DNA from 4 places in the Paenibacillus sp. FSL M7-0656 genome. Region 1 is predicted to be linked to each of the others. Evidence: riboswitches for the same ligand, from Rfam matches in the RefSeq annotation. Region 1 holds a riboswitch; each other region holds the start of a gene.
What was found. Region 1 has a riboswitch for thiamine pyrophosphate ahead of MHI01_RS14165 (ABC transporter ATP-binding protein). Riboswitches for the same ligand answer to the same signal wherever they lie in the genome.
Positions count from the first base shown of each region.

Region 2: it holds a riboswitch for thiamine pyrophosphate, as region 1 does, so the genes downstream of both, thiC (phosphomethylpyrimidine synthase ThiC) here and MHI01_RS14165 (ABC transporter ATP-binding protein) in region 1, are expected to answer to the same signal.
Region 3: it holds a riboswitch for thiamine pyrophosphate, as region 1 does, so the genes downstream of both, MHI01_RS00940 (thiamine phosphate synthase) here and MHI01_RS14165 (ABC transporter ATP-binding protein) in region 1, are expected to answer to the same signal.
Region 4: it holds a riboswitch for thiamine pyrophosphate, as region 1 does, so the genes downstream of both, tenA (thiaminase II) here and MHI01_RS14165 (ABC transporter ATP-binding protein) in region 1, are expected to answer to the same signal.

Region 1 is NZ_JBBOOT010000001.1:3,195,715-3,203,965, forward strand. It holds gene MHI01_RS14145 (ECF transporter S component) at 1-475, opposite strand, end outside; gene MHI01_RS14150 (copper amine oxidase N-terminal domain-containing protein) at 981-1,934, shown strand; gene MHI01_RS14155 (pectate lyase) at 2,116-2,784, opposite strand; gene MHI01_RS14160 (radical SAM/SPASM domain-containing protein) at 3,132-4,007, opposite strand; TPP riboswitch at 4,225-4,327, shown strand; gene MHI01_RS14165 (ABC transporter ATP-binding protein) at 4,486-5,250, shown strand; gene MHI01_RS14170 (ABC transporter permease) at 5,240-6,067, shown strand; gene MHI01_RS14175 (ABC transporter substrate-binding protein) at 6,235-7,308, shown strand; gene thiM (hydroxyethylthiazole kinase) at 8,235-8,251, shown strand, end outside.
Region 2 is NZ_JBBOOT010000001.1:3,466,803-3,475,053, forward strand. It holds gene MHI01_RS15260 (zinc ribbon domain-containing protein) at 1-742, shown strand, start outside; gene MHI01_RS15265 (hypothetical protein) at 1,208-1,375, shown strand; gene MHI01_RS15270 (hypothetical protein) at 1,558-2,244, shown strand; gene thiC (phosphomethylpyrimidine synthase ThiC) at 2,627-4,411, opposite strand; TPP riboswitch at 4,829-4,942, opposite strand; gene MHI01_RS15280 (IclR family transcriptional regulator) at 5,092-5,835, opposite strand; gene MHI01_RS15285 (alpha/beta hydrolase) at 6,195-7,220, shown strand; gene MHI01_RS15290 (Fe-Mn family superoxide dismutase) at 7,418-8,251, shown strand, end outside.
Region 3 is NZ_JBBOOT010000001.1:221,877-230,127, reverse strand. It holds gene thiS (sulfur carrier protein ThiS) at 1-149, opposite strand, end outside; gene thiO (glycine oxidase ThiO) at 146-1,318, opposite strand; gene MHI01_RS00940 (thiamine phosphate synthase) at 1,336-1,998, opposite strand; TPP riboswitch at 2,225-2,334, opposite strand; gene MHI01_RS00935 (ABC-F family ATP-binding cassette domain-containing protein) at 2,410-3,960, opposite strand; gene MHI01_RS00930 (hypothetical protein) at 4,099-5,082, opposite strand; gene MHI01_RS00925 (hypothetical protein) at 5,069-5,620, opposite strand; gene MHI01_RS00920 (hypothetical protein) at 5,617-6,015, opposite strand; gene MHI01_RS00915 (hypothetical protein) at 6,032-6,517, opposite strand; gene MHI01_RS00910 (hypothetical protein) at 6,580-8,251, opposite strand, start outside.
Region 4 is NZ_JBBOOT010000001.1:582,566-590,816, forward strand. It holds gene MHI01_RS02530 (nucleotidyltransferase domain-containing protein) at 1-123, opposite strand, end outside; gene MHI01_RS02535 (CD3324 family protein) at 292-558, opposite strand; gene MHI01_RS02540 (L-dopachrome tautomerase-related protein) at 854-1,939, opposite strand; gene MHI01_RS02545 (hypothetical protein) at 2,193-2,477, opposite strand; gene MHI01_RS02550 (hypothetical protein) at 2,665-2,907, shown strand; gene MHI01_RS02555 (spore coat protein) at 2,919-3,305, shown strand; gene MHI01_RS02560 (zinc-dependent alcohol dehydrogenase) at 3,302-4,438, shown strand; gene MHI01_RS02565 (hypothetical protein) at 4,470-4,670, shown strand; gene MHI01_RS02570 (spore coat protein) at 4,681-4,977, shown strand; gene tenA (thiaminase II) at 5,180-5,842, opposite strand; TPP riboswitch at 5,956-6,053, opposite strand; gene MHI01_RS02580 (endo-1,4-beta-xylanase) at 6,259-8,251, opposite strand, start outside.

The sequences.
Region 1 (8,251 bases):
TGAAGCGGAATCCGATAAATAACGTGTAGTTCCAGGCCGAGAGTGAATCAATATACCCGTACTGGTAATCCAGCAAAAGCGAAGCCGCTGCGGCTCCTATGGCTGCAAGACAGGTGACAAACAGATTGGTTTTGCGATACAAAAATGCGGCGAAGAATATCTCGGCTCCCAATCCTTGCAACAGACCGTATACAAGTGTGGACATGCCCCATTCACTACCCAGAAAAGCACTTACCGTTGATGCCGCAACTTCGGCAAGAATAGCCACGCCTGGTTTACGAATGATAACAAAAGCAAACGTGCCCGCCATAAACCACATGCCGTAGATCATCTGCTCCGCATGAACGCCAAATGGTTTCATCAAGTCATATGTAGGTCCCCATATCTTGTAAATCACCCCAAACACTACTGCGATCACGATGGTTACCAGAATATCCGTTAGTTTCAATCGCTTGTTGCCTGCTTTTGTTGCCATTTTCTCTACGTCCTTCCTTTGTTCCCTGTGGGGGTTATCAAAATAAACGAAAAAGCCTCCCCGGTTCCGGGCAGGCCTTACGTACAGTGTACAATCCTCACAATGATGTATTGGATGGATGTCGAAAATACGGAATATCAACCAGCCCCCCTCCGTCATGGCAGATACACCACCACAGTTCAAAGAGGTCTGTTGTTCATCCACGTTCATTCCCACAATTCACCCTTACATATCGCAAATCCATGTTCTCTACGCTGGCATTACCCAGATCAGATGTACGGTCAGCGGCACAAGGCCGCTCTCTCAGCCCAACTTCATTGAGCTCCCGGTTCACTTATTTCATTGCTTCTAATGTACATCAGATGGGTATTTGTGGCAATCCCTAGAAAAATCATCATGCTTCATTTGGGGTAACAGGGGAAAGAATCTGATGGTTCACTTTCCATAATATGAAACATTTAGGTTATGTAGTCCGTCTTAAACATTAGAAGGGAGATTGATAGTGATGAAAGATTACAATTCTGTTTGGCAGCTTAAAACATGGAAAATGGTCCTTGCCGCTTCGATACTCACCGCAGGCACGGCACCTGCCTTACTCTCATCCACTGTGGCGGAAGCCGCAACAACTAAACCTAAACCGACAGCTTATATTAACAATGTTCAAGCTCAATATGATGTTGTCATACGGCAGGGTATTACGTACGTGGCATTGACGGAGCTTCAATTCCTCGGCAACTATACGTTTGGTTACAATAACAAAACAAAAGAGATCAGCATTAGCACAGGCAGCGATAAGTATGTCCTTACACCTAACAGCAAAACAATGAAGAAAAACGGTCAGAATGCGACATTATCCTCAGCGCCGATTCTGGTGAATGGTAAAGCGATGCTTCCGCTCCGTGCCATCGGTGAAGCTTTTGGTGCCAAGGTGCAGTGGAACCAGAAGGCCAAGGAAGCCTACATTTACACTACCGATGCTACGATTGTAAAAGAATATAACAGTTCCGATCTGACTGTGGCGCGTGAAGCCGCACTGCATCTGCCACGCTTCTCTGAACTGGGACAAGCACGTCTGGACATTCGCAACCCTTTGGGTCCAGTGGATTCATCCATTGAATACATTTTTGAACAAGACAAAAAAGATCGTTTCTTCGTTGTTGAGGATAACGATCTGATCAGTTATTATATCCTTAAAAATGGAAGTGCACTGCTACAATGGCAGGCTAACATCAGCAAAAATGCCGGAACCATCGGTGACCTGTTCTTTATTAAAAACAAAGCCGTTGCTGAAGCAGGGACTCGTCCTTCCGTAACAGGTCAAACACTCGTATCATTTAAGTACTCTCGCATGCTTGAAGAAACCTCTTACGAAATCATGAACAAATTGGACTCTATTGATACCGGTTCTGTTGTCCCCGAGAAAGGCAAAGTCATCGTTGAAGTTCCGGGAGAGCAATAATTTGAGCATCCTCTATAAAACATTGCTCAGCAGAACTATACTATGACATCTGCATTACAAAGAGCGTCCCACAAAGTCATTGTAACAATGACCTTGGAACGCTCTTTTTGGCGTTATATTTTAACTTCAAATTACAAGCAGAGCTTAAACTTTTACCAACTCCAGCGATTCAATCTTCTGTCTAATATTGCGTGTTCCCAGACTGGCTCGTTTTCCCTGAAGCAAACCCCTTGAACAACGTTGGTACTTTGGAATAACGGGTATTCGTAATTTTCCCTTGTGATGTGCTGCTGTCTGTACGCATAATCGAATCTTTTACATTGGAAATGTTGGAGTTATCCAGCGTCATGTTAACTGCAAAGGAAGTTCCACCATTTTGGCGAACCAGTTTGCCAATATCATCTGCACGGAAATTTTTGATGTTAATTGTTCCAGCTGCATTCATCTGGAACACTTTATCATAAGCCTTATACGCTGCCCCACCGGTAATGTTAACCGTTCCGGCAGACTTCAATGTCAGTGCATCCTCGCCCACGTCCTGCCAGACCACATTCGATATATTACAGTTGCCATAACAGTGAACACCATCAGCAGCTGGTGATCCAATGTTTACGTTTTTGAGCGTGGCCCCTGCCTCCAGACGGAAGACTGGCTTCTGATTTTCTGCTTGAGATCCGTCGCCCAGTGTGGAAGGATTGGCTACAAATGTTTTACCTTGGCCGTCATAGGTCGTGCCCTTTGGAACCACAATGGTTGAATTTACAACCGTAGGCGCAGCCGCAGCCGGAACTGCACCAAATATAGAAGCAACCAAACCAGCGGACAGTAACAACGTCAACATTTTTTTCATAACTTTATTCCTCCCTTATTCTCTCGTTTTTTGGTAGTGTACAGCCTGGGCTTGTACTGGAAGATCTTCAGAGGTGCACCTCTGTCCGATCTACAACCTAATCTTACCAAATAAGGGAGGTAACTAGAATAATCATTAGATCAGATATATCATGACATCGTACAATCCCTGTCATATCGGCATTTTTTGCATGCTAGGTCTCTCAAGCAATATGCTCATATCAACCTCTGGTATGCTCATTTGTAACGTATATACCCCTCACTTAATCCCCGATAACAAAGAAAGACCACTGCATTTGTCTCCAAATGTGTGATCTTGAATGGCTTCTGGCTTGCTGATATAAGATATCAGGCTCCAAATCTCTGACGATAACCGCACTTTCTACACAACTCTTCTACAGCTTCGCGTTTGGAGAAGCCATATACCAGATTGTTCGCTCGCTCACCCTCAATAATCTCCGAGAATGACTTCTCGTGCACATTACCAAGGTTAATCACACCCTCGCCATCGAGACAGCATGGAACCACCGTTCCATCTACAAGCACAGCTGCCTGACCGCGAAGTGCATGGCAAAAGCCTTTACCGTCATCTTCAGGTGCATCCAGACTTGGCCACTGGAACTCATGGTCCTGATTCAGGTATACATTCGGGGCAATTTTGACCCCGCTGCCTGGAACTACTTTTTCCTCAATGCGGAAGTCCAGATTAAACTCACGTTCCAATACTTCAAGGGTCTCCCGATTTCGATTCATCTGAGCATTTGTGAAGTTATCCTGTGTCAGATTCCACAACCGGAATGAAATGATGACATTGTGCTTAACGGCCTCGTGTACAAAGGACAAAATATGACGCAGATACCCGTCACGATCTGTTGAACCTTCATGCCCATCGAAGCTGTGCAGGGAGAAATTCATCTGCCGCAGCGCCGGTTTGCCAAGCAATTTATGCTGAGTCTTGGGCAGCAGTGTACCATTCGTTGTAATGTTCACCTTGAGTCCCTTCTCATGTGCGGAATCGAGCAACAGATCTATTTTGGGATGCAACAAGGGTTCACCTTTGACATGTAAGTAAATATGATTGGTGTGTGGTTTAACTTGATCCAGTATATTGTTGAAGACTTCAGGGTCAATGAATCCTTTGGCACGCTGTGTCTGCGGACAGAAGCTGCATGCCAGATTGCAGATACTCGTGATCTCAATATATACTTTTTTGAACGTTTTCAACTCGGGTCCCCATTCTGCCTAGGAGGGAGAACAATCCCACCTGCATTTGTGATCCGGCCAATATGCGCCACCACTATTATATCGGGTTAGGGAGCCCAGGTAAATTGTTCAGTTGTTCGGGTATGACTCCAAGTTCATCTCAAGAATTCTATCATGCTGCCTCTTTACAGTTCATGTTCGATTGATATATGCTGAACACACAACTGCATATCTTGAACTTTTGCACTAGGGGAGCCTTGCGGCTGAGACGAATATGACTATTCGGACCCTTTGAACCTGATCTGGATCATACCAGCGGAGGGAAGTGGAGCGGCCTTTTAGTAAGCGGAATTTTTTCATGTATGTGAAGATAAATTGCGGATTTAACTTACAGACCCACTCATTTCTCCGGAAATGGGTGGGTCTTTTTTGTTCCTTTTGCAGAGTATAGGATGCCGTTGTTATTGCAGTAGTCTGACATCAAGGGGGTGAGGATCAGATGGATAACCATGTAACCATTCACAACGTAAGCTTTGCTTTTCCCGAAAAAAAGGGTTCCCCTGTGCTCTCCAATGTGTCGCTTCAGGTTCAACAAGGAGAATTTGTCTCGCTCATCGGCTCCAGCGGATCAGGTAAAAGCACGCTCTTCAAGCTGCTCGCAGGCTTGCATGAACCAACCGTTGGCACCATCGATATAGCTGATGTCCCGCAAGGACAACGGCTCGGACGAGTCGCCTATATGCCGCAGAAAGATCTGCTGTTATCCTGGCGTACCGTCATGGAGAACTGCATGCTACCTGCCGAGCTTGCACCAGGCCGACAGGATAAGGACAAACTACGAGCCGATATCATCGCAGGATTGGCAAGGTTCGGCTTGTCCGGTTATGAACATTCCTATCCGGATGAGTTATCCGGCGGCATGCGGCAGCGGGTGGCATTGCTTCGTACCTTGCTTACAGGCGGGCAGCTCATGTTGCTGGATGAACCCTTCGGTGCACTCGACGCATTAACCAAACGAGAAATGCATCGCTGGTTGCTGGAGCTGTGGGAGAGCTTTGGCCAAACCGTGATGTTCATTACACATGACATCGAAGAAGCCCTGCTGTTAAGTGACCGTATCATTCTGTTAACTCCAGGAGGGCAAGGTCAGCAGTTGCAGGAGATGACGGTTCCTTTACCACGCCCAAGGCATTCGGACATGATCTACGAACCGGCTCTCGTGCAGATGAGGCAACAACTGGAGGAACAATTGCATGCACGATAGAGCTGAGGTTAGCGTCTGGACGTGGTGTTTAAAGTGGCTCTCGAGGTCGTTTTCCCAATATGGTCTGTTCATTATGCTCATGTTCTTATTACTGGCGATCTGGGAAGTGATTGTGCGTATGGGATGGGTGCCCTCCTTCATCATTCCTGCACCCACGGCCATCGTAAGCTCACTGGTTGAGCATCGCCGTCTGCTGTTGACCATCCATCTGCCTGCTACCTTTATGGAGGTTGTTGTTGGTTTTGTCTTGTCCATAGTGACTGGAATTACGCTGGCAACAGGCATGCATATGAACCGATCGATTGAAAGGGCATTGTATCCCTTCATCGTGATCAGTCAGACCATACCGTTGATTGCCTTGTCCCCCGTATTTATCCTGTGGTTTGGTTACACGTTGTGGAGCAAAGTCGCCGTGGTATTTTTAATCGCATTCTTCCCCATTGTGGTCAGTACCTACGATGGACTCCGCCAAGGCGATCCAGAGCAGCGTGAACTGTTGCTCACCATGGGCGCCAGCAAGTGGGATATTTTTTGCAAACTCCAGGTTCCGCTGGCACTTCCCTCTTTTTTCTCGGGGCTAAAGATGTCTGTGGTGTACTGCGTGGTTGGGGCAACGATTGGCGAATGGCTCGGTGGTAGCAAAGGTCTAGGGTACTTCAGCCGTCGTATGTCCAGCAACATGAACACGGATGCGATGTTTGCCGCCATTTTGCTGTTATCCCTGCTTGGGATCGTTTTGTTTGTACTGATTACCTGGCTGGAGAAACGGTTTAGCATACGGCGTCATCGTCATGGAGGCAAAAGAAAGGTTGGATAATACTTAGACAGAAATTAGATGTAAATACAGTAGTTACAATCTTCAAAACAAAACATATCTTATGCACAATTTCAGCAACATCTTCAATCAGTTCATTGTCACATTATCGTTAACATGCTGTTGCCCATTTTCTACAAATCAAAACGATGAAATGAGGAACTTCATTTATGAATAACAAAGGTATATACTCCCTGCTTCCCATCATACTCATTAGCCTTTTGCTGATCGTTAGCGGATGCAGCACCACAGACAATAGCCAAAATACGCCAACAACAGATTCGGCAACCAATACACAGCAAACAGATCCGTCTGCAACCGAACCTGCATCAGACGCCAAAGATAAACTGTCTATCATGCTCGACTGGTACCCGAATGCAGTACACTCCTTCATCTATGTGGCTCAGGAAAAAGGATACTTTGCAGACCAAGGTCTGGATCTCGATATTCAGATGCCTGCGGATACCAATGATTCGCTCAAACTTGTTGCTGCCGGAAAAATTGATCTGGCCCTAAGTTACCAGCCCCAAATCTTGCTCGCGCGTGGCGAGAACATTCCTGTACGTTCCATTGCTGCTGTTGTTCGGCACCCGCTTGTGCATCTGTTGACCGAAGCGAATGGCAACGTAAGTTCACCCAAAGATCTTGAAGAAAAGACTGTTGGTTATTCCTCCATTCCTCTGTACGAAGCGATGGTACGCACGATGATCAGTAAGGATGGCGGCAATCCCGACAACATAAATCTGGTCGACGTTGGGTTCGATCTGATTCCTTCGCTGGCTTCCGGACAAGCGGATGCGATTATGGGTGGTTTTATTAACCATGAACAATTGATTTTGGAGAAAGAAGGACATGCCATGAAATCGATTAACCCCGTCGATTATGGTGTGCCTGATTATTATGAATTGGTCCTGACTGCAAGTGAAGCTGGCATTGAAGCAAAAAAAGACCAACTTACCCGGTTCGTCAAAGCGGTCCAGGAAGGACAGAAATATGTGACTGAGCATCCAGAAGAAGCCTTGAGTATTCTGCTCGCTCATGAGAATGAAACATCACCGCTTGACCCGGAGATCGAAACCAAAAGCCTGGCAATTCTGCTACCACTCATGAATGAAGAAGGCCAACCATTTGGTCGGCAGGAAATGGAATCGTGGGAAAATGTACGTACATGGCTCGTTGAACAGGATTTGATTCCTGAATCGGTGAAAGCCGAGGATACTTTTATTACTCTGCAAGGAGAGTAAATAAAGGAGAGCAACGCGAATAAAGGAAAAGTGATTGAACATAAAGGGAATGAAAGCAATGTGATTAAAAGCAAAGTTAGCAAAACGTAGGATCGAATGCATGAAGTTTTGCGAAATGGAATTGGCCTGAAGCAAGCATCGGAGGATCAGAATTTATAACAATCCTAAGTGGCTTGATGTGCATCTGGGCAGATTGATATGCGTTTGGGTGGCTTGTTGATATGTATTTGGTAATGTAATTAGCGCTTATCTTCAAGCCTACTGGGAGCTGAAACGCTCCTTAACTTGATCGAAACAGAGCATGCTACGACCGCTAACGAATCTGAGGCGTCCTATTCAGGGATTTGGAGCGGTTGCAGAAATCTAAAGAACCTGAAACATGTTATATCAGAATAAATAGCTGTTTGCAGCGTTTTGGTCAGGAGATTCTGGGAATAACGTGTCTGATGTTCCTTACATTTCAAAAGGAGGACCTGACAGCCAAATAAGACGTCCTGTGTTCTTTAGAAACATCGTCTGACCAGTCGTGCCCCGATCGATCGTGCCCCAATCAGTTGGGTATCGACCAGCCTGGACTTCAAGACACTGGTTGGATGCTAACATCCATCACAGTATTGCTTGCCTGAGTTTGGAGAAATACCCTGGGTTCACTTTCTGTATTTTGTATCGTTTCGTTTTTTACTGTTTCGCTAGATATCGATCAGAATGATTCAATTTGTCTATATCCAGTTCCAAAAATCCATTTTAGTGAGTTATGAAATTGATTTAGATTTTACGTTTCTGCTTTTCCCGCATTAATGCATCTGGCTGTTGTTAGACTCTGCGCCCCAACTCAACAAGGGAACTCATATCCAATTATTCTGTTGAGTGACTCCAGATATCGGACTTCCGCCGATCGGGTTACTTCAAAACAAGGAGGAAATTATATGTCTTATCTGGAACG
Region 2 (8,251 bases), 270 kb from region 1:
TGAGTACTGTATTTATTGTTACAAAGAGGGCAAGTTTGAGCAGCCCGGTATGTCACTAGAAGGCATGACGGAGATGTGCACTGCCATTCTGAAGGACGAAGGCATGGATGAGGAATCCGCTCGTTCGATGCTGCGTAACCAGCTTCCTTTTTTGAAACGTTGGCGCACAAATACAACGGATCAACATGCAGAATCTCTGGCCGAAAACCCTACTGTTTCCGCTAATCCTGATCAGGTAACAACAGATCATTCGTTCTCTGCGTTCTCTGCCCAGCCCGTTCGTTATGTCACTCTCCCTGGAAAACGTATTGCCGGCGTATCCGCCCGCACAACCAACGCCATTGAAATCAGTGGCAAAGGTTGTATTCAGGGACTCTGGAACAATTATTTTGCCTCAGAGCACCTCCCTGCACCTGAAAGTGCTCGCTATGGTTGTTACACGGATTACACCGATGGGATAACCGGAGAATACACCATACTGGTAGGGCATGAGGTCAGTCCGAACGAATCGTTGCCTGAGGGATTGGACGACATTTTACTCCCTCCTGCAACTTACGCCGTATTCACTTCCAGAAAAGGGCCCATGGCAGAGGTTGTTGGCGAAGCTTGGGGAGCCGTGTGGGCATGGGATAAACAAAGCGAGCGTACGTTCACCGGGGATTTTGAATTATATGATGAACGCAGCCTGAATCCCGAAAGTGTACAAGTGGATATATACATCGCTGTTCGCCAAAGTAGATAAAACCAACACGATACCACCTCAGACAGAATCCAAGTTTCATCGCATCCATCTTCATATCAGGCAAGCTGCCGAGTACACTCGGCAGTTTTTTGTTATATCCGGAACTACATTACCCCCTAAACAACCCGACCATGGTACCAAGTTAGTTAGCATGATTTGCATCATTTAACCAGACAATATGCCTCATATGCGGGTACCATTGACTTCCTTAAAATTGGGACTATTCACATAACAACCGATTCGATCCTCCCATATCAAACCTCTCATATCAGGTCCTTTGTTCCTGAATTTGCCTAAAAACGTTTACATCTCCTTAAAACCGGGTAAAATCACTACAATCCAATTGGAATTACTCTTTAAACTCTTCTATTTCGTCTAACAAGTCACATGTACCTATATGCGCACCTGGCATGGTAACCAGTCGAAATACATAATTCAAAAAAACGCATCAAAGGAGGAACCAAGATGATCCGCATGCCTATTCAGCAAATGATCCCGTACCATCACCAATATCCGCGCAACACGGCGACCACTGCTCCTAAAAAGGAGAATGAGAACACTCAAGGTCTATCCTTTCATGAAATTCTGCAACAAAAAATGGCGAAGAAAAATGCTTCTCCTTCCCTTAGATAAAAATGGACACCGGACCGACCCTAGTCGAGTCAGGTTATCAACCGTCTTTCCGTAGCTTGGCGGAAGGGCGGTTATTGGCGTTGAGCAATAAACGACTGTACAGTTCTCAGGCATGTTTCTATAATGGTTTAAATATCTAAAAGATCCATGACATATACGAACTGTAAAAGGGGACTTAGCACATGATCACCATTGGTTGTTTTCACGCTCATTATTCTAACATCGCCTTAATTGAAGAGACGCTTGCTCCTTATGAAGTTGAATTGGTCCATTACGTCGATCCAGGTCTGGACCGTCTTAAACATGACGCTGACTTTTCCGCGGTCGTCATTCACGAGAAGGTAGCCCAGACGCTCCAATGGATCGCTGAGTGTCATGCCGATGCCATTCTGGTCACGTGTACCCTGTTTGCGACAGTATTGGAGCAGGAAGCCATACAGGTCCCTGTGCCTGTGATCGGCATAGATGATCCGTTATTGCAGGAGATGCGGCGAGTACCAGGAGATTACATAATATCATTCACCAACCCGGCAACTATTGAAGGAACGATGGCACGGTTGAATCAGGCATTACAGCAAGAGGATGAGAATGGGCAACTACACGTTGCCAAGACCTCTCAGACGGAAGCGGTGTGCATCCCTGGGACATTTGAGTTGATTATGCGTGGAGATCAGCAAGGGTATCTCGAAGCGGTACGAGAAGGCTTACAGCAGATTGCTGAGCAGTACCCGGGTAAAGCGGTAGTGGCGGCCCAACTGTCTATGGCTCCCGCTGCTGCACAGGTTACAATAGATCGCGGTATTCCAATCCATAGCCCGCTGGCATTGCTTGCGGCGTATTTGGAGAAGAATTTGGGCCTGGCTCGATAGTGTGGCTGATTTGGAGTGAAGTAACAGGTTCTATCTGAACTATGCAACTATGAACTCACTTACTTAGTAACACCACAAATTAACGAGGTGAACTAATATGCGTTTCCTCTATATTGTTTTACTGTTTATAGTAGGTTTTTCCTGTTCCGCATTTCTATACGGAGGAGCACCAAAACTCAGTGACGCTCTTTTATTCGTTATCGCAGGAATTCTGTATAAAATATGGACCACACACAGTCACAAAGCTAATTCTGATAAAGGCTGAGTACGGTTAAGAATACATACATGACATAACACTAAAAAAAGCCGTTCTTCTCTGCAATGACAGAGAGAAACGGCTTTATCTCTATTTCAGACTGCCCAGCTTGCGCTGTACCGGCGCCTAGGAGCGTGTCCGATATTCCTCGGCCTTTTCCTGCATCCCGGCAGCTACAGCCTCATTCTCGGACAATTCTTTATCCGCGGCAAAGGCACGAATGTCCTGCGTAATGCGCATACTACAGAACTTCGGTCCGCACATGGAGCAGAAATGAGCTTCTTTGGCCCCTTCTGCTGGCAGCGTCTCATCATGGTAGGATAGCGCACGTTCCGGGTCCAGTGACAGGTTGAACTGGTCACGCCAACGGAACTCGAACCGCGCTTTGGACAATGCGTCATCGCGGCGCTGAGCACGTGGATGTCCCTTCGCCAGATCGGCGGCGTGGGCCGCGATCTTGTAGGCGATGACCCCTTCCCGCACATCATCCTTGTTGGGCAGGCCCAAATGTTCTTTTGGCGTAACATAACAGAGCATCGACGTGCCGAACCAGCCAATCATGGCTGCCCCAATGGCGGATGTGATGTGATCATATCCTGGCGCAATGTCGGTCGTTAGCGGCCCAAGTGTGTAGAACGGTGCTTCTTTACAGATCTCCATCTGCAAGTCCACATTCTCCTTGATCTTATGCATCGGCACATGACCCGGGCCTTCGATCATCACCTGCACATCATGCTTCCATGCGATCTGCGTCAGTTCCCCAAGCGTGGCCAGTTCCGCCATCTGAGCTTCGTCATTCGCATCGTAGATACTGCCTGGACGAAGTCCATCTCCCAGCGAAAACGCTACATCATACCTTTTCATAATCTCGCAGATTTCTTCAAAATGGGTATACAAAAAATTCTCCTGATGATGCGCCAGACACCATGCTGCCATAATGGAACCGCCCCGAGACACAATGCCTGTCATTCGCTTGGCGGTCATGGGGATATAACGCAGCAGTACACCTGCATGAATCGTAAAGTAGTCCACGCCCTGCTCTGCCTGCTCAATGAGTGTGTCACGGTACAACTCCCAGGTCAGCGCTTCCGCTTCGCCATTCACCTTCTCCAGCGCCTGATACAGCGGCACCGTACCAATCGGCACAGGTGAATTACGGATGATCCATTCCCGGGTGGTATGAATGTTTTTGCCTGTGGACAGATCCATCACCGTATCCGATCCCCATCGTACCGCCCAAGTCATCTTCTCGACCTCTTCCTCAATGGAGGAAGATACGGCAGAGTTACCTATGTTGGCATTGATCTTCACGTGAAAATGACGACCGATCAACATCGGCTCACTCTCCGGGTGATTGATGTTGGATGGCAGAATGGCCCGTCCACTCGCCAGCTCCTGTCTCACAAATTCCGGCTCCACGCCTTCACGAATGGCGGCGAATTCCATCTCAGCCGTAATGACTCCCTGTCTCGCGTAGTGCATCTGAGTCACACAGCGTCCTGTCTGTGCTCGTAGCGGTTTTCCACGCAATCCAGGGTACTCTTCGGCTCCAGCTCTCTTTCCCCCGGGCTTCAGTCCGTTATCCTCCGGTTTAACCATACGGCCCTGATAAGCTTCAACATCGCCGCGCTCTGTGATCCAACGAGTGCGCAGGGCTGGCAGACCTGCGCGGATATCCGCATGAAATTCGGGATCGGTCATGGGGCCGCTCGTATCGTAGACACGCAGCGGTTCGTTATGCTCCACCCCTTGGGGAGTATTCGTGTCATGAAGGGCTATCTCACGTTCCGGTACAGCAATGTCCGGCCGTGAGCCCTGAATGTAGACTTTGCGGCTACCCGGAAAGGGCTGAACCCGTCCGGCCGCCCCTGTTTCTTTTTCCACCTGCTGATCGTTATGTTCCTGTTCCATCGCTTGTTGTCCCGTTTGATTTCCTGTACTCATGTTCGCTTGTCTCCTCCTCAGTGTTCGTCGCTTGTTTGGTTGGGATCGTCATTAGCTCACTTACGTACCTGTCCCAAATCATGCGCAATGCAGAGAAGAAAGAGCGATCCTACACCAGACCAGGGGAGACACTTTTCATGTACAGTTAACAACAGACGGAGGCTGCCACAGATCATCGATCTATAAGACTTCCCTCCTCATCCAAGCCCACTTCCGCAGGTTAGTGAAAAAGAAGCCCATAGAGTCCGCACTATATCGCCCGTTCCCTGTATATAAAAAAGCCGGTCCCCGAAGGAACCGACTTTTATGTCCATCACCAATAATGCACCTTTATGCAGCTCCTTAACGGAGCCCTACAAGGGTCACATCATGTGGTGGTTGTGGTCATATCGCCGATTACTTCCCTACGCTGGTATGATCCAGATCAGGTGCAAAGGGTCCGGAATCTCATGCGATTCCGTCTCAGTCCGGACAATTCGGACTCCCCCAGTAACGTTAATAAGTTGCGGCTTACATAAGCCGCTGTTCATATTCAATGAAGCTGGCCCCGTTGGGCCGTCCATTACAGAGTAGCGCAACCGGAACATAAAAACAACCTTTATATTCCAAATAATCAAACTCTATTGGAGAAAAAACTTACCTCAACATCAGGATAACATGAGCCCCATTTGCGTAGCAGCATCCTTCAACACAGGTGCGTATTCATGCAATGTCTCCTGCGAGAGTCGACTGACAGGTCCTGAGACCGAGAGCGCAGCTGCAATATTGCCTCTGCGATCCATAATCGGTACAGATACCGCGGCAGCTCCCGGCTCACGTTCCTCATAACTCGTCGCATATCCGTTATCCCGGATATCTCCCATTTGCGCCAAATACACTGCCGGATCAATAAACACCGGCCATTCAGGCCCGTTCATCAGTTCTTCACGATCCTCGTCCGTGGCAAACGCCATCAGGACTTTGCTGGAAGCGCCCACAGACAGCGGCAGTCTAACACCAACGGGGGCAACTCGGCGAATCGCCTGATCACTTTGCACAGCCTGAATCCGAATCCGTTCACTGCCATCACGCAGGTACAGACTCACGGTCTCCCCCAATCGATCTCTCAGTCGCTCCATCGCAGGCAACAGCAGAATAGCGGGATCATCACTGCGGGACATATGAGCTGACAGCTCCCAGATTCGGATGCCAAGTCGGTACTTCTCTGTTGCTGCATCGCGGATCACGAACCCTCGATCCTCCAGCGTAGCCATCAAGCGGTGGACTGTACTTTTGTGCAGGCCGATCTGGCTGGCAATTTCGGTGAGTCCCAGATCACTGCGTGTGGTAAAACATAATAATATATCCAGCGCCCGTTCCACAGCCCGGACGGTTAACTTGCGATCTTCCATGGCATAATGCCCTCCTCATGTTTCATCACATGAAACTTGGTTACATAAATTATATGAGAAACGGTCTCATCTGTAAACCAAAAAGAGCCAAAATCAAAATAGGCCAACGTGTAAATTTTTCCTTTTTATAAGACTTAATCCCCTGTAATTTACACACTAAGGTAATCTTACCCATATATCTTAAGAACTATATAACAATTGCGTAACAAATGCCCTCAATCAATTGACTTTGACTATATTGGAACATACGATAAAGATATATTACATTAAGATATCGCTCTGAAGCAGGCTCTGAAATCGACGCAATTCTCTTTACATGTCGTTGTTATCTTCAACTGAACTTCAAAGGAGGGGCATTCATGTATCAATCATCCCAGAGCGAAGCCCCGCTGCAAACAAAAGTGTCCGATCTGCCCTCTTCCCTATCACCGAGGCTGATTCGGTTCAAACATATTATCGTAGCGTTGCTGCTCTCCGTTGTATTTTTTCTACTGTTTTGTTTTATTGCACTGCATGGTTATATCGCATGGGTATTATCCAATCCAACGGTAGCGCCAGTCTTCTCCAATCCGATGCAAGCCAAGAACATGAAATATGAAGATATCACGTTCCCGGCAGCAGATGGCAGCCGGACGATGCAGGGATGGTATATACCTGCTGACAATGCTGCAAGCAAAACGATTATTTTCAGTCACGGCTATGGTGCCAATCGTGAAGAAACATGGGTACCCATGTATGACCTGGCACACTATGCCCATCAACTTGGGTTCAACGTGGTCATGTTCGATTATGGCTTCGCCTCACAGGTGAACAAAGCTGTAGCCACAGGTGGCAAAGCTGAGTCACAGCAATTGCTCGGTGCGATCCAGTTCGCCAAGCAACGTGGTGCGCAGGAACTGGTTGTCTGGGGTTTCTCGATGGGTGCCGGTACAGCGTTACAAACCGGACTGATTACGAAGGAAGTGGATGCAATGATTCTGGACAGTGCGTTCCTGCTGGAGCCAGATACGCTGTACCACAACATTCACAACCAGATCGATCTGCCACGTCAGCCTACACTGGAGATCATGAAACTGTTGTTCCCTGTTCTGAATGGTACCGGATTACAACAGATTCCATACCAGGAAGTGAAAAAGGAAGATTATCCGTTCCCGATTTTCTTCATCCATGGTACAGAGGACGAGAAGGCGCCTTATCCAATTGCGGAGCAACTCGCCGCCAACCAGACCAATCCGTACTCGGATGTATGGATTGTCCAGGATGCGCATCATGAGTTGATCTTCCGGGAGCATCCAAAGGAATATCTGCGCCGTGTCTCAACTTTCCTGAGTCATGTAACGAAAACAAGCAGTGACGATGTGCAAAACACGAATAATGGAGAATAACCAAATTTCAATCATTGAATTTTTTCCAGAGCCCTCAGGGGCTCTTTTTTTTTGCACTCATAGGACAACAAGCTCGCGGAATATACTCTTGGGACGCATGAACAGATGGTCTGAACGCATAGATCATTTGTCGGATTAGGTTACCTATATGAACTATTTATGCATTTTTGAATTTCTCTAAAGGAGGTCTCGCGTATATGAACTGGTATGGATATGGTCACCTGCTGCCTCTGCGAACATTGGAGGAAATTCGTTTTTGGAAAGAGCAGGAGAAAGAACATACACTCGTGATTCGTGCCCTGGTTCCTGATCTGGAGCCCCCATACGTCAAGCTATTGGAGGAATGGGAGGTTACCTTTGCAAACAGTGAGCGAGTAGCCAATCAGCTTTTAAAACAACTATTGCCCGCAACCCATCCACCTGCTCCCTACATGGTTCGTTGTATCGATCAACTTGTGTTGGCAGCTCGGCAGCAATCGAGAGAGTTCATCAAACAGCTGTATGTTCTTCTGGAGCAAAGTGCTGCTGTGCAAGCTGTTCCGCTTGCCAAAGTACTCATTCTGCATTTTATCCGCGAGTCGGAGTATTTTCTGGGTGTATTGGATACGCTTGGCCAACCGGGCATCTTGCGTGAGACGGATTCGGAGCCATCACTTTTTCTGGAAAATGCGCTGCATACGTCAGAGTCAGGAAGCATCCATCGCCAAGCTTCAGAAGCTCCAACTTCTCCAGAGGGAAATGTAAATGCACCTGCCGCTCCAGCTCAGATCCAATCCGCAACCGTTCAACCGTCTTCTACCGGAACAACACAAGCCACACCCAGCTCTACAGCACCTCCTGTAAAAGAAAAGCCGGTTCCCATTGGAGGACACACACTGCCGCCTCTCCCCTATGCGTACAATGCGCTGGAGCCACATATTGATGAGCTGACGATGCGTATCCATCATGACAAACACCATCAATCTTATGTGGACGGACTGAATGTAGCAGAGAAGAAGCTGGCGGAATCGCGAAAAAAGAATAACTTTGAA
Region 3 (8,251 bases), 3.0 Mb from region 1:
GTCGTTTCATGATGCTCACGCGTTAAAATATGCTTGTTCAGCTCTACAACTACAGTCTTGACTTGCAAATCAAAAGATTGGAGTAATTTATCCACACGATTCAATCTGTCTTCAATCTCCATCCGTTGACCATTAACGATGATATTCACTGCACCACTCCCTTTCTGTTCAATCGCTCAGGGCTCAGCGCCTCAATTCCGAGTTCTTCTGAGCTTTTGCCAGCGAGCAACTCAGCGATAAGCCTGCCTGTTATCGCACTAAGCAAGATACCGTTGCGGTAATGTCCAAAGGCGGCAAACAACCCGGGAATACTCTTGCAAGCACCTATATAAGGCAGTCCATCGGGAGTTGCCGGTCTTACGCCTGCCCACGCTCGTATAAATTGTGCTTCCTTCATCCCAGGCACCCAGTGGGTAGCCGCTGTTAGCAGCTTCTGAACACCCTGTACAGAAACGTTCAAATCCGTTCTGCCTGGCAGACTGGTTGCCCCAAGCCAAACCTCTCCATTGGCTTTGGGAACAATATAGATATCCTCTGCATACACCGTTCTATCAGGTCTGTACCCTGCATGTTCATCTGAGAACTGAACCGCGGCTATTTCACCTTTTACCGACCACACAGGCAAGCTCAGATTCACATGTCTCATCAACTCTTCACTCTGTAATCCAGCCGCTATAATGACATGTTTGCATTTCATCTCACCGATCGATGTGGTGATCCCCTGCACACCGTGTTCGTTTGCTTGCACACGTATATCCTGTATGTCCTCCATAACCCGTGCTCCCAATGCTTGAGCGGATTCAGCATATGCCTTCGTTAGATGGACAGGAAGAATCTCACTCTCGTAAGGTCTGTAGTAGGCTCCATACGTATCTCTGTTAAGCCATGATGCCTCCTGTTGCACAACGGAACGGTCCCACCACACCTCATCAGCAGAAGCAGACAACGCAGACTTCCGATTGTCCTTATAACTACTTAATTCACTGTATGAACGAAAAGGAGTTAGGAATCCGTGGCGTTGCAGACCAGTCTCTACCTCACTGAGTGTAGCCATTAGCACCTGTTGCTCGATAAGTAACTGCCTGCTCTGCCTGGCAAGCTTAGCCATCAAAGGATGAGCAAAATCCTCACTGACTGCTGCCAGCATCCCAGCCGCTGCGCAAGAAGTCCCTCCTGCAATCGCCGAACGCTCCAGTAACAGCACATCCTGTCCACGGGAAGCAAGCTCATACGCAATGGCACATCCAACAACGCCTCCGCCTACAATAATCGTTTCTGCATAAATCTTATCCGGTCTATCAGTAATGATCTTTTTCATCCTCTCATCTCCTTGATTCAGCGGCTCAAACTTTCTGTAGCAACGATAGCCTGCCTAAATGATTCAGCGGCTCGATCCGGGGAATCGCTCGCCCATACATTCGAAATCACAGCGACTCCCTGTGAGCCTGCAGAGCGAATAGCGTGAATGTTTCCCGGTTCGATGCCCCCAATCGCCATGACAGGAATGGAGACACCAGAGCACACTTCAGCCAGAGCATATAATCCTCTTGGTTCAAGATCAGGCTTACTGTTGGTTGAGTAGACATGCCCGAAGAAAAGGTAATCGGCTCCCCGTTCTTCAGCGATTTTTGCCTCATCGATTGAATGAACAGATACACCCAGACGAATTCGCTGGACATTGCTTATAACAGCAGGGTTGTAGTTACGTATAGCCTCTTGCCCCCAATGTACACCGCCATAGATGTCATTCTGTGGTGGCAGTTCTGAACCATTGATAACGATGCGACAAGACGGAACGCCAACACCACGCAGACTTTCAGCCCAACCGATCTTTTGTTGCCACGAGAGTTGTTTCTCTCGTATATGGATGTAGTCCACCCATGGCCAAACGTCCTTTGCAACTTTTACAAAAGATGCTTGATTCCCTACACCCGTAGATACAACATGCAGTTCAAATGATCCGTGTACACGTTCATGAGAAATTACCGTACTTTTCATCTCCTTCCATGCGTGAATGCTATGAAAACACAAAAAAGCCACTCCCGTAGGGGAGTGGCTGCGTATTAATTATAGGACCAGATGACTGACTGATACATACAGTTCATTTCGTGCAATAAAGCTATAGACCTTATAGCCATAACGTTATACACGCAACTGCATGTTTCAATTTACTAAGCAAGACGGTTGAATTCTTTCGAATTGCCATTTGCTCACGTCATTCACTGAAACCCGCTCGCCACTTCCCTACGCTGGTATGATCCAGATCAGGTGCAAAGGGTCCGGAATCGCATTCTTCCATCTCAGCCACATCGTGCGGCCCCCCTAGTGTTCATATGAAGTTGTAGCCTATGTTACCATAGAAGGATTTTTTTGTCACCGTTCATTTCTATTAAGCGTTGCTTGAATTGTCTAGTTTTTCTCAGACCATTCTTCAACATTCCATGTTTTGGTAACCCAACCCTCGTAGAAATCAGGTTCATGAGATACCAGCAACACCGTTCCCTTGAATTCTTGCAAGGCACGCTGTAACTCAGCTTTAGCTGTGACATCCAAATGGTTCGTCGGCTCATCGAATAGAATCCAGTTGCTTTCACGCATCAAGAGTTTGCATAGACGAACCTTGGCTTGCTCTCCACCACTCAGCATGTTAAGCGGACGGGTAATGTGCTCATTTTTCAACCCGCAGCGAGCGAGATGACCCCGGACTTCATTTTGGGTCAAATGTGAAAACTCATTCCACACATCCTCAATCGGCGTGATATTCCCAGCACGAACTTCCTGCTCAAAATAGGCCGTTTCGAGATAATCTCCCAAGAAAGTCTTTCCACTGAGTGGAGATATTTTTCCCAGGATGGTTTTCAGCAGTGTTGATTTACCCACACCATTACAACCTACGATGGCAATTTTTTCACCACGTTCAATTGTCATTGTCATTTTAGGCAGCAAAGGATACGTATATCCAATTTCAAAATCAATGCCCTCAAAGACCGTTTTGCTGCTCGCGCGGGCATCCTTGAATTTGAACGTTGGTTTGGCCGCTTCATCTGGACGATCAATACGTTCAATTCTGTCCAGTTGCTTCTCCCGGCTCTTCGCTCGACCAGAAGTTGAAGCACGTGCCTTGTTACGCTGAATGAAATCTTCCTGTTTCTTGATGTACTCTTGCTGTTTCTCGTACGCATCAATATGCTGGGCTTTATTCATATCAGCCATCTCAAGGAACTTGTTATAGTTCGCTGCATATCGCGTTAATTTGGCAAATTCCAAATGATAAATGACATTTACGACTTCATTCATGAATTCCGTGTCATGAGAGATTAACAGAAAAGCGTGCGGGTAGTCCTTCAGGTAACGTGACAACCATTCAATGTGTTCTACATCCAGATAGTTGGTCGGCTCATCCAGCAAAAGGGCTGTAGGTTTCTCAAGCAGAAGCTTGGCAAGAAGCACCTTGGTACGTTGCCCACCACTTAGAGCTGCGACATCCCGATCAAGACCAATTGCGGACAAACCAAGACCATTGGCCATCTCTTCCACTTTTACGTCAATCAGATAAAAATCGCCCTGTTCCAGTTGTTCCTGAATATCGCCCATCTCTTCCAGCAACTGCTCCAGCTTATCTGGATCTGCATCTGCCATCTGGTCCGTTATATTCATCATTTCTTTTTCTAATTCAAGCAACGGAAGGAATGCATCTTTAAGAACGTCACGAATGGTTTTGCCTGGGGTAAGCTTTGTGTGCTGATCCAGATATCCATAACGGACCTTAGGTGTCCATTCCACTTTTCCACTATCTTTAAGCAATTTACCGGTAAGGATGTTCATTAATGTGGATTTACCCACACCATTGGCACCAACAAGTCCTACACGCTCTCCGGCAAGTAAACGAAACGATACATTTTTAAATAACGTGCGATCTCCAAAATTGTGACTTACGTTCTCTACTGACAATAAACTCATAAGATGAGGTTGCTCCTATCTATTAGACATTACTTTTATTATTGTTCCGAAACCCTATTCTAGCACAGGTCCCGTCTTTTCTGAAAGTAATGTAAACAGTTCAGGAACCTCTTACATGATTTTGTCATACAGGCTACCCTAACGATTAGAGCATTTATATTCGAAATAGCCTTGTGCAGCTGCTTGTCTTGCGTCTGTAAACACCTCTTCAGCACGGTAACCATTACCACATGTGGAGGGATAGTAGTACTTGATACCCGTTAAAGGATCTACCCCACCTACGATGGCCGTTTTCTTCACAAGTCTGCCTCCACCGATCGCATAATTGTTGATCTTTTGGTCACCCACACCTATACCTTGGATAAAGGCCATAATCCCTGTATCATTAATGGAGTTGTACCAATCTTCCTGCGCAATCAGGGGCATTGTAAATGTATAGGAAATACCGTTTTTTCTGGCAAACTCATTATGGCGGTTAATCACATCAGCCAGATCATCCTGCACCGTAGTCACAATCCGGCTTTGTCTAACTTGCTCAAATACGCTGGTATTCTGAAGTAAAGGAATCTGTGTGCTTGAAGCCAGTTCTTTTTGGAATCCCTCAATCCATCTCCCTGCGCTTGCGTCAAAGGCATATACGTAGTCATCCAGTGTAAAGTTGATACTGTTACCATTAGAATCTGAATATGTATAAGGTTTCTTGGGGCTCCACACTTGCCTGAAAGAATCTTCACGGTTACCCGTCATCTCTGTTTCTTTGGACAACATATAATAGCCATCATAATCCAGAATAACCACGGCAGGTATGTAATTAAACATGTTTCGAATAGCTGCAGGATCGTCTTGAATCCCCATATTCAAAGCCATCGTCTGCGTAAATGTTAACAAGGCAAGCTCTTTGTCCGCTTTAACAAACTTGGTTGAATCATAACCCGCTTCATCATTTTGTTTCTCATTCTGATGCATGACTGCACCTGCATCCATGACTGAGGTTTGAAGTGCAGATCTGTATCGTTGACCAAAATATTGAGCCTCTTCGGCATCTTGCGTATGGAGTGAGATGATCCAAAAGAGCGGGAAAAAGATCAACACAAATACGATGGATAGTTCAGTAATCTTCATTGAGGACCATACCTCCGTATGTTACAAATACTGCTGAAGCCTGAGCCGTGCCACTCAACCATTCACGAATGAGCATGGAAGGTGTACGATTTGTATTTTGGAGCGTCACGGTGAAAAAATCCCCTGTCGTCAACGTATATCTTCGGCCAGGATCATCAACCGGTATCACACCTGAGGATGGGAATAGTCTTTCTCGAATCTGAGTTGCATAATATCCATCCTGCACCACTTCATAGGTCCCGTTAAAACTGTTATTGTCCATCGGGTCTATATAGTGCGGTACATATTTCTTATGTAAATGTTCCATCGACACCTCATACACATTGCCCGTCTGGGACAGTTGCTCCTCAAACTCAGCCAACATTCGAGGTGAAATATACCCTTTCGTTCGAACAGCATCAACAAAACGTGTTACATTCTGAACAGCCGTCATACGTGCTATATCATCCTGCCGATCGGCTGTTTCAGCAGCTGGGTACACATAGAGCAGAAGGACTGCGAGCAATACGGCAAGCAGCCTGGATGCGGCATTAATCAATTCACACTCGCCTCCTTCCAAAAAACAATCTTGAGCAGTTCTCCAGTTTCATTTCGTATAAACTCTGGTCTGTAGGTGGCATCGAGCTGGACAGGAATCGTCGCTGTTTTGCTGACAAGTGGATCGATCACATACGAAGTTCCATCTACCTCCACAGGAATGCCTGTGCCTGTCATCTGTCTAACGGTATGCAACACTTCCGCACCACTATACTGATACGGATTGGTGGTATGCAGTGTTGTTGTCAGCCGACCTTCCATGCCTGCTGTTGTCTGTACTCTGTCGTTCAAGGCCGCTGATAAAATCTTAACATTCTGTTGCCCGTACAGGCAGGCTGTCACAAACAGGACAACCGCCGTACAAAACAACATGAGATGCTGTGTATTCCGGGACATGTTAAACCAACTCCTGTCAGGATTGCTGGAAGATCAGCCCTCTTACCACGTTCGAACGGTCTTTTACGATAATGGCTTTGAATTTACCACTTGGATTGACATATTGATTTTCTTTTTCACTCATGGTCTGGTTAATAATCCCCACTTTATCGTCGGGTGCAATAACCGAGCCGTAGTCCGCATTATTGAGATCCTGTGAAATGTTTAATTGATTGCCGTACCATTGACCCGCTTTATTTTTACCTGTAATAACTTGAATACCGAACTGGTCCTTGTCCGCATATTTACGCAGCGCATTCGTTACCTGTGATCCACTGATGGTTGTTCCGTCATATACCGTAAATGCAGCCTGGGACAACTCGGTTTGGATATCAGCAAAATTGTTCTGGGCCGTCTTGGTTGCCTCCTGAGCCGAAATAAACAACAGAACTACAATTGTGATCAAAGCGATTGTTAAGAATATCCCTGCTGCCACCTTTAAAGCGCTTGATGCATTGTTCATGATAAATCCTCCCAAGTTATAAGTTATTAAACTATTTCAGACTGTCACACAGATGAATTGTGCTACAGTTTCTGAATTTGCTCATAATAAATGCTCATCTGTAAGAAACTCATACCGACCAATGGAATGACCAGATACAAAAAGATAAGGGCGTACATAGGTGTAAATCCGATGGTTCTGCCCCATGATGCTTTGACATCTATCATTTTGCTGTACTCCTGCTTGCGTTGTTCAAAATAAAATGCCATCATGCTCTCGAGATCATCGAAGGCTTCACGTATTGAGATTTTGCCAAGGGCAAGCTGTAATTTATCAACTAGTCGCTGGAACTCGGGCAAGCCCGCCTCTTCCTTTAATTGTTCAAGTGCAAGCTCTGGTCCATGTTCAAAATGCAACAAACATTTTTGCAGCGGGCGCTTGAAAATGACGGCAAATCGATTAAGCCACTCCAATATCTCCTCGACTGACATCCGGTCCATCTCACGTAAAATGGAAATCACTGTCTGGAATTGATAGATTTCATGTCGCATATCCAACCTTCGCATTTTCCGCTGAAATAACATGAGCCATACGGGCATGTAGTACCCCGCTGCACCCATGAGAATGGCTATAATCATTTCCCACCAGCGTACATATTGTTTGTTATATACCTCAAGTTTCTGCATAATGCGCGTGATGGTCTCATTCTGGGTATCATGGTCTAACTGAACTGGAGATAACTGCTGTAACGCTTTGGAGACTTCTTCGTATGTAGCTCCTCGGTTCATTTCTACACTTTCCAGCACGGATTGATCCAACGCTGTTTTTTCCTCAGCTTTCCTGAGATCCGCTTCAGCCATTGCACCAAACATTCGATCATCGCGGATTGGATCATACAAGATGTGGTTACGTTCAACCTGGTGCAACAGCAAGATGCAACCCATTGTAAGGACCAAACAACCTGCGAATAACAACACTCGTCGAATGGCAAGCCATTCGTATTTCAACTCTGAACTGCTCTCCCTCATGAGCCTTATCGTTTGACTGTACTGTGCACTGCCAGGTTTTGCTGCAAACAACATCGCCAATTTCCGTATGAAGATTTGCTTGTACAGAAACTGATCCAACCATGAATGCTTATGCCCTGACCGATAACGGGTCTCATCGTATTGCTGGAGTCTTTGCAGAAGCAAATAAGCAAGGATGATGATCACATAGATCGATATTTTGGTAACAAAACCGATTTTGCTGCGATAAAATTCATCCATCGTTGGGAAACTGACTCTAGCCCAGCGTTCGATCGGAGCGGTGAATAATACCGGAGCGAGCGCGATGATATTAAGTCCTTTGAGCAGGTAATCCAATTTATCACGCCGCAAAATCTCCAGATGAATCTCCTGAGTCAGATTACCAAGTCCCTTGAGATAGATAGACCCTTGTGCTCTGTCCTTATCCCCGAACTCCATGACCATATAGGAAACGCCTGCGAATCCTTTGAGAAAACGGTTGGGAGCCACTTCATAATAACGCTCAAGTGCTTCATTTGGATCTGGAGAAGTTAGAGCTTCGTAGATCAGTCTTACTTGTTCTGCTGCTTCTCCTGTACCTGCTTCAGCGGCTTCATAGAGTGCTTCCTCAACCATGCCATGCTGATGATACCGATGCCTTACATCTGCAAAGAGATCCAACATCTGCACCAGCAACCTTTTCTCCATACGACTAAGGCACATATCCAATACCAGGCTGTTTAGTACC
Region 4 (8,251 bases), 2.6 Mb from region 1:
AAATGAACCAGTAAGCCCAATAATGGCGATATCGTCTAGAAAATCTCTTTTTACGCGTTCAATCACCATGTTAATGAGCAGTTCATTTTTGTCCAGCAGCTTCTTCTTTATGATTTCGTTCATTCGTTACACCTCTTTGTATGATCCGGCCGTCCTTCATCACAACAACCTTAACTTGAGTCTATCGACTTAGAGGTACGGTTACTATGTATAAGATGACTTAAGTCATCTTTGCACAAAATCCGCTAAACCGTCGATACGACGAGTTAGCGGATTTCATTAGTTCCTTGATTAGTTTTTTGTATAGACTATTTTCTTTATGCTTTCGCAGGACAAGAAATACCGATCCGCCAACTCCTCTATCCTGACTCCATTGCGGAATAAGGATTTAATCTCAGCGTTTCGAGCAGAGACCCTGCTCTTGCTCTCTGTTTTCTCGCCCCATTTCAGGTGCGCCTCTTTGGGTTTTGGGATATAAATCAATTCCCCTTGAACGTATTCCTGAATGATACGTAACAATTCTTCTGGAAAAATAGACTCGGCTTTTGAATATTTCATGGGCCTCACTCCTTATTTAATAGATCAATAAGGTGCAAAGCCAGTTAGTGGAATATTACGATTCGTCGTTGGCAATGTGATTATTCCCGGGCTCTATGCAAAGCATTGCCATATCCTTCACTGGCTTTGCATAGAGCCGTGCATGTAAGAATCCTACCCCGATTGTTTTCAATAGCCTCACCTCCATAGAAAATAGATAGTTTGCTATTCGCTTATTATATCAGGGCTTCTTGTTGAAATGTTTAATTATGTCTTTTGGGGCTGACACGATTGTACGCGTAAAGTGGGATGTATATCAAAAGGTAGGAGCAGGTAATTCATCAATTTTCAAACGTAGTAAAATGTACGGTTTTTGTCGCAGGTCTCTTCCATAATGAAATCTCGCCTGCCTATGTAATTGGTTCACAATCACATATAAGTATTGATCCGGACCAATCGAAAAAGTATCCGGCCATAAAATTCGGGGATCATGGGCGATGGTTTCCATGATTCCATTCGGCAATATCTTTCGAATACTATCGTTTTCGTAATCTCCAGCATAAACGTTTCCTTTAGCGTCTGTGATCATCCCATCAGATGCACCCTTCTCTCCCCAATACTGCACAAGATCACTTAACTTAAAATCCGGTATCGTTCTGTCTCTTAACGATTCTGTTGAGATCGAGTATAGCTGGCGACTGGTTAATGGACAATAGAATAACATTTTTCCATCAGGGGAAATGGCTATACCATCAGAGGCCAATCGAAAGGGAGATGTCGAACCATCCGCGTTTCGATTCATCAAAATTTCACCTTCCACTTTTGGCACAAAATATGGATCGGGTGAGGTCGAGCTTGCTCCATGCAACCGTCTATACGCATTTCCGTTTTCTAAATTTACGACGATAATAGCGCCTGGACCATTGGAAGAAGAATCCGTTATATATGCGAAACCTGCTTTTCCTACACGAAAGTCAAATCGGACATCATTCAGATACGTTGTTGGCAAGACTACATCATCTGCAAATGTATATACTTTTCTTATTGTATTTGTTTCTAAATCTACCGCGACTAATTTTGCCCCTCCTTTAATAGGCTCTGAAAAGTTTGGTGCAGCCGTGTCCAGTACCCACAGGGTTCCCCTTCCATCTGCAACAACACTCTGGACACTAATGAAGGACATAACGATATTCAATGGGTTGATCAAATTCGTTTCTTCATTAGGATAAGGTTGCATCTGACCATCAACAATTTCCGCTACCGTAAATCTAACGTCATCTCCCCATTTTGGAAAGCAAATAAAGGTACGCCCGGTTTCGGATACACTAACGCCTGTAGGCATAGCCCCGTAAAAGGAATGAACGAGTTCTAACTTACCAAAATATTCTTCCATAGGTAACATAGGCTGTATGATGTCCTCCTCAACATAGTTGAATAGATATTACCTATAATTATGTTCAAGACTTTTTCTAATGCCTGGCCCTTAATCATTCTTTTTTAACCTCGATTTTGAAATTGTCCGATACATTTAAAAATACAAAAAAACTTCGGCGTAAGCCGAAGCATGTTGACGTTAACTATATGTGCTCTAGGAAAAATGCTTCTTCCGATCGTCAACGCAAAACTTTGCCAAGCTTATCAGTACCAAAACCGTTTTATTGTTGGTCCGGTAAACCTAATGCATTGGCTGAAGTTATCGCTTGATCTAAAAATTCCTCTGCTCGGGTCAATTGCTGCCTGGCAATCTCCAACGCTTGTGAATTTGTTGCCGCATTAGATTCACTTAACGAGCTTATTGCCTGATTTAAAGCCGTCTGCACCTTAGAAACCGCGTTAGATGCATGCTGCTCCAGCGTATTACTACCACTCGAGTTAAGTGCATCTTCTGCTGGTTTTCTTGCGTTTTCGGTTGCTAGATCAATTTTGTTTTTATTGGGCACCGTGACTCCTCCTTCCATGAGTAAGATCATTCATTTAAACAGAAATAAGTATGGGATTGAGATTTTGTTTATATCCCTGCGACTGTATGGGAATATTCGGATCTTACCTCTCCGGTGATCATATTAGTATAAGATCCGATGCATTGGAAAATCTAATCTTGATGAAAAAGGAGGGGATCATTTCTGAATGGCTAATCCAACGCTAGCGCCGCACGAATCGATGGAACTGCATGAAGCGTTAAACTTCAAAACGCTCTGCATCGCTAAGTCGAAACTTATGCAAGGCCTGGTCTTTGACCAAGAGCTAAAAGCATTAATGCAGAAAGACGTAATTCAATCCATACAACAGATTGCTGAGCTGCAAGCAATCTACGCAAGAGCTCCTTTTCAAGCACCCGTTCCGAATAATCCGACACCTATAACACATTAAGGGGAACTCAGATGAATACCGATTATTTAGATCCGATTAATTCATTGAATATGCCGGAAATGGCAGATATGACTTTTGCCATGGACTTCCTTCTTCGTGCCAAGGAGGGTGTACGTAATTTGTCCATCGCCCTGACGGAAACGGCTTCACCGGATGTAAGAGCCCTGTTGCATACTCATCTGAAGCAGGGAATTGCAATGCACCAAGAAATTTCGGAGCTCATGATTCGCAAAAAATGGTTTCATCCTTATGAGCTGAACGAACAGTACCAACTCGATCAGCTTTCGGCGAAAAATACGGTGATGATCGGGCAGATGAATCTGTTCCCGGGTGATACGTCACGTAAAGGGATGTTTGATCGGACCCCAGATGAACATATTGGAGGACATAAAGCATGAAGGCGGTAACGTATCAAGGGGTTAAAAATGTCGTGGTCAAAGAGGTGCCGGATGCGAAGATTGTGAAACCGGACGATATGATCGTAAAGATCACCAGTACCGCGATTTGCGGTTCTGACCTTCATCTTATTCACGGGATGATCCCTAACCTTCAGGAAAACTATGTCATCGGACATGAGCCGATGGGGATCGTAGAAGAAGTGGGCCCTGGCGTGACCAAGGTAAAAAAAGGCGACCGCGTAATCATCCCGTTTAACATCGCATGCGGAGAATGCTTTTTTTGCAAAAATCAGCTGGAAAGCCAATGTGACAATTCCAACGAGCACGGGGATATGGGCGCATATTTCGGCTACTCTGGAACGACCGGTGGATATCCCGGCGGGCAAGCGGAGTATTTACGGGTCCCATTTGCTAATTTTACCCACTTTAAGATCCCTGAAAACTGCGAACAACCGGACGAAAAGCTAAGCTTGATCGCCGATGCCATGACGACGGCATTCTGGAGCGTAGATAACGCCGGCGTTAAAAATGGAGATACGGTCATTGTGCTCGGCTGCGGCCCGGTCGGACTCCTGGCCCAGAAGTTCTGCTGGCTGAAAGGAGCTAAGCGGGTCATAGCCGTCGACTATGTCGATTACCGCTTAAAGCATGCGAAGCGAACAAACCATGTGGAAATAGTAAACTTCGAACAGGATAAGAATATTGGGAACACTCTCAAGGAAATGACCAAAGGCGGCGCCGATGTTGTCATTGATGCGGTAGGAATGGACGGCAAGATGAGCGATCTTGAATTTCTAGCCAGCGGTATGAAACTGCAAGGCGGCACCATGAGCGCATTTATCATTGCATCTCAGGCTGTTCGCAAAGGTGGCACCATTCAAGTCACTGGGGTATACGGCGGACGTTATAACGGATTCCCGCTCGGTGATATCATGCAGCGAAACGTGAATATCCGTTCCGGACAAGCTCCGGTCATTCACTACATGCCATACATGTACGAGTTGGTTACGTCTGGCAAAGTGGACCCTGGCGACATTGTTACGCACGTCATTCCGCTCAGCGAGGCCAAACGGGGCTATGAAGTGTTCGATACAAAAACGGACGATTGCATTAAAGTCATCTTAAAGCCTTAAATATGAATAGATACATGGGAGGACAATCTGAATGGATTCCACTTACGCTTTGCATGAGATGCTCGAGGTGCATGAAATAGCTGCGTTCAAGACGGTTTGTATGACTAAATCCAAGACCATGCAAGCTCTGGTAACCGACCCGGAGCTCAAGCAAATTTTGCAACAAGATGCGATATTATCACAACAGCAACTTCAGGAGCTCGGTGAAGTGCTGTCTAAAGCGACTGTATAGGAGATAAAAAATGAACCCAATATTAGAACATATGACTGGTCTTAATACGTTGACCGATGACGTAATCGCAATGGATTTTTTGATGAACGCCAAGAGCAGTGTCAGAAACTACGCCATGGCTGTGACCGAATGTGCCACCCCCGAAATCAAACAAATTTTGATGAAACAGCTCGATGAAGCGATAGACTCTCATGAAAAGATATCAAATTACATGGTGCAGCATGGCTTATACCACCCTTACCATATTGCAGAGCAAATTCAGCTCGATCTGAAAAACATTCAGACTGCTATGAACATTCCGTCCTGACACCCTTTTTGATTTTAGCCAGAGACTTCAGAGAACAAAATGTTCCTATGTCAAGAATTTCAACAATAATAAAAGGCGGATACACTCCGCCCTTTTTTCGGTATCATCACGAAACACGCTTATACAAGCGTTCCTTTACTTAATTTCCATCCTGAGACTGTTTTATGGACGCTGCTCTCAACTTTAATTGACTACAGTGAACTTAAGGCTCCAGCCTCCATGACATCTCCCAAAAATCAAGTTCAAAGCGACTGCACATCACGAAAATATCTTCCATCCGTTGGTACGTTCCCTCGCTACAGCCTTCTAATAGCTTATCAGTTAACGTCACTAGGGATTGATTGTTGCTGTTGTATTCAGAGGAAGCATATCCTGTGATCCACTCTCCGTAAAAAGGATGCTCAGCTGCACCTGGCTTTTGGGCAAGGACTTGACCAATCTCTGCATAGCTCCATGAGCAGGCCAGAATGGATACAAGTACTTCTGCTATGCCACCCGCATGGGAAACAGAGAGCATATAGTTAGTATAGGCTGCATTTTTCAGGGCAGGTTTTACCTGGAAAACATGATCCTCTGTAATTCCTAATCGCTCCATATAAGAACGATGAATTTTCATTTCACCATTCAGGATGTTATCTACGTTTTCACTAAAAAACTGCATCAATTTGGGGTCGTGCGACTTGACAATACCTAGTGCAAATACGCGGGCATAATCGAACAGGTACAAGTAGTCTTGTAGCAAATAATAACGAAATTGTTCAACCGGTAAGGTACCATCTCCGATTCCTTTAACAAAGGGATGCTCGAGACATTCCTTCCACACGGGCTGTGCGGCCTGATATAGTCTCTCTGAAATAGTCAACATATGTTCCTCCAATTCATAATGTACGTATTTAAAAACAAAAAAACGAAACATCCATAGGATGTTTCGCAGACAAATACACTAAAACAAGGGGGTTCGCATGAGCTACCCAAGTACAGCGTTTCATCGTTGCATCCCTACGTTGGCATTATCCAAATCAGGTAAGGTCGGTTTAACACCCTCTCAGCCGGTTAAGGCTCCCTCGCAAACGGTTGTATGTAGTTGATTACTTTCTTATCCGCATAAAAGAAAAAATAACATCTATTTAGTATATCAAGGGCTGTTAAATATAGTCAAGGCAGATTGTATCGCCCTCATCAGCTTGAGTGACGTATGTAAACGATGAAAACCATCACAACAATGGTTGAGTTTTAGCCACTGTTATGATGGTTTCTATTCTTGCAACTACTGCCGATGGTTTAATGCCCGAGTTTGTTCTTTCCCACAAAAGTGAGTATTCCGTACTGGGAAGTGTTTCTCCAGCTCTCATTGGTCGTATCATTCCATTTAGCTACGCTCTGCTTACCTCCGCCCTGGTTGTCGTTAATTTGAAGCTCGAAGCCGAGAACATTTCCTGTTTTGGGCGTCAATGATTGTAAATGAATTCTGGCTTCTACGAGGTATCCTTTATTCGTTTTCTTCACAGCACTTACAAGGCGTCCGGGTGAGGCACCGCCTGCAAAGGTTCCTACATTGTCTGCACTGATTCTGAACTGGGCATCATCATATTGAAAATACGGTGTGCGCTGGTGATTCTCGTCCAGGAAAATCTCAACCGAATCCTGATCCCATGGGTTGATGCTATCTGTGATGATGTTTGGATCAGTGACGTCGATCAGCAGGTATAGATATTCACCTGACCACATTGCGCGAGCCACTGCCTCTGCACCTTCGCTTTGGTTCAACCGGTTTACTTCAAACGGTGCAACCTTATTCCATGATGTGTCTTTCTTCCCATCAATCTGAACAATCCCTTGTACAGCTTGTGCAGATTTGGGCATAGGGGCAAGCTGAATCACGCCGTATTTGCTTGTATCCTGTTCCTGAGATTGTGTTCGATCATTCCAGTACAGTGGATTATAAGGTTGTGTCCCACTTATACCGCCATCAGTCACACGGATATCCAATCCGGCTTCATATTCTGATCCGACTTGGATACCACCCCACGGAATGGACAATTCAACCTGATATCCGGTTTTGGTCTCGCGTACACGATATGAACGCTGCTCCACGCCCTCAGCTTTGCCCGACCGCTTAATGATTACATGTCGGTCATCTACTTCATATGAAGTGGTCTTGCCATTATTGAGATCAACAAAGATATCTACTTTGTCATTCACATCTGCCTTCGCATCCTGAACATCCACGAGGATATACAGGTTACTATGATCCCATAAGGTGCGGAAACTGGCTGATCCCGAAGAGTCACCCTTCAGTGGAGTAGACACCGCTTTGTTCCAGAGCGGATCTTGTGACTGTTTTTTGATATCCGGTTTACCCGAAAGTGAGACGGCTCTCTGTGTCAACACAGGCAAGCTGGATTCATCCACAAGTCCCCAGTATGCTTTTTTGGCCTTCAGGGCTGAATCAAACAGCATAGCCTGGTTGTTGTAAGACTTCTCATCTTGGAGTCCCCATAAGGTAACTGAAGAAATGTGGTCTTTGTGTTTTTGGTACAGATCCAACAGTTCCTTATATCGATACGCCTGCTTTACCGCAACTTCATCTGACATCTCTTCACCAAATGGAATTCCGCTATCCACATCCAGTTCCGTGATCTGAATATCCAATCCAAGTTCGGCGAACATGTTGATCGTTTTTTCAATTTCCTTGATGGGCGGGGATTCCAGGTTATAGTGGGATTGCAAACCCACACCATCGATGAGCCCCTTCTCTTTCAGTCGTTTGACCAATCGATACATATGCTCTCTTTTCTCAGGGATTTCCGTGAAGTATTCGTTGTAATATAATTTGGCATCCGGATCGGCTGCACGAGCGAATTCATAGGTTTTCTCAATGTAATCTGGACCGATTATTTCATAAAAGGGACTTTTACGTAAACCGTTGGCATCACCATTGCTATCCGCAATCGCCTCGTTTACCACATCCCAGGCATAGATCTTACCTTTGTATCGGGTCATGACGGTTTCAACATAATCCTGAATCCGGGCAAGCAGTAATTCTCGACTCGCAGGGTTACCCTGAGGATCCTTGAACATCCACTCTGCAGCATCAATATGCCACAACAACGCATGTGCGCGTACGCCCATACCATGCTCCTCAGCGAACTGAACATATTGATCGGCTGCCTCGAACTCATAGACACCTTCGGAAGGAGACATGTACTTCGGTTTCATCTCATAGGTTGCGGTCAAGCTGTTAAAGTGCTTTGTGAGCAGTTGTCCATATGCG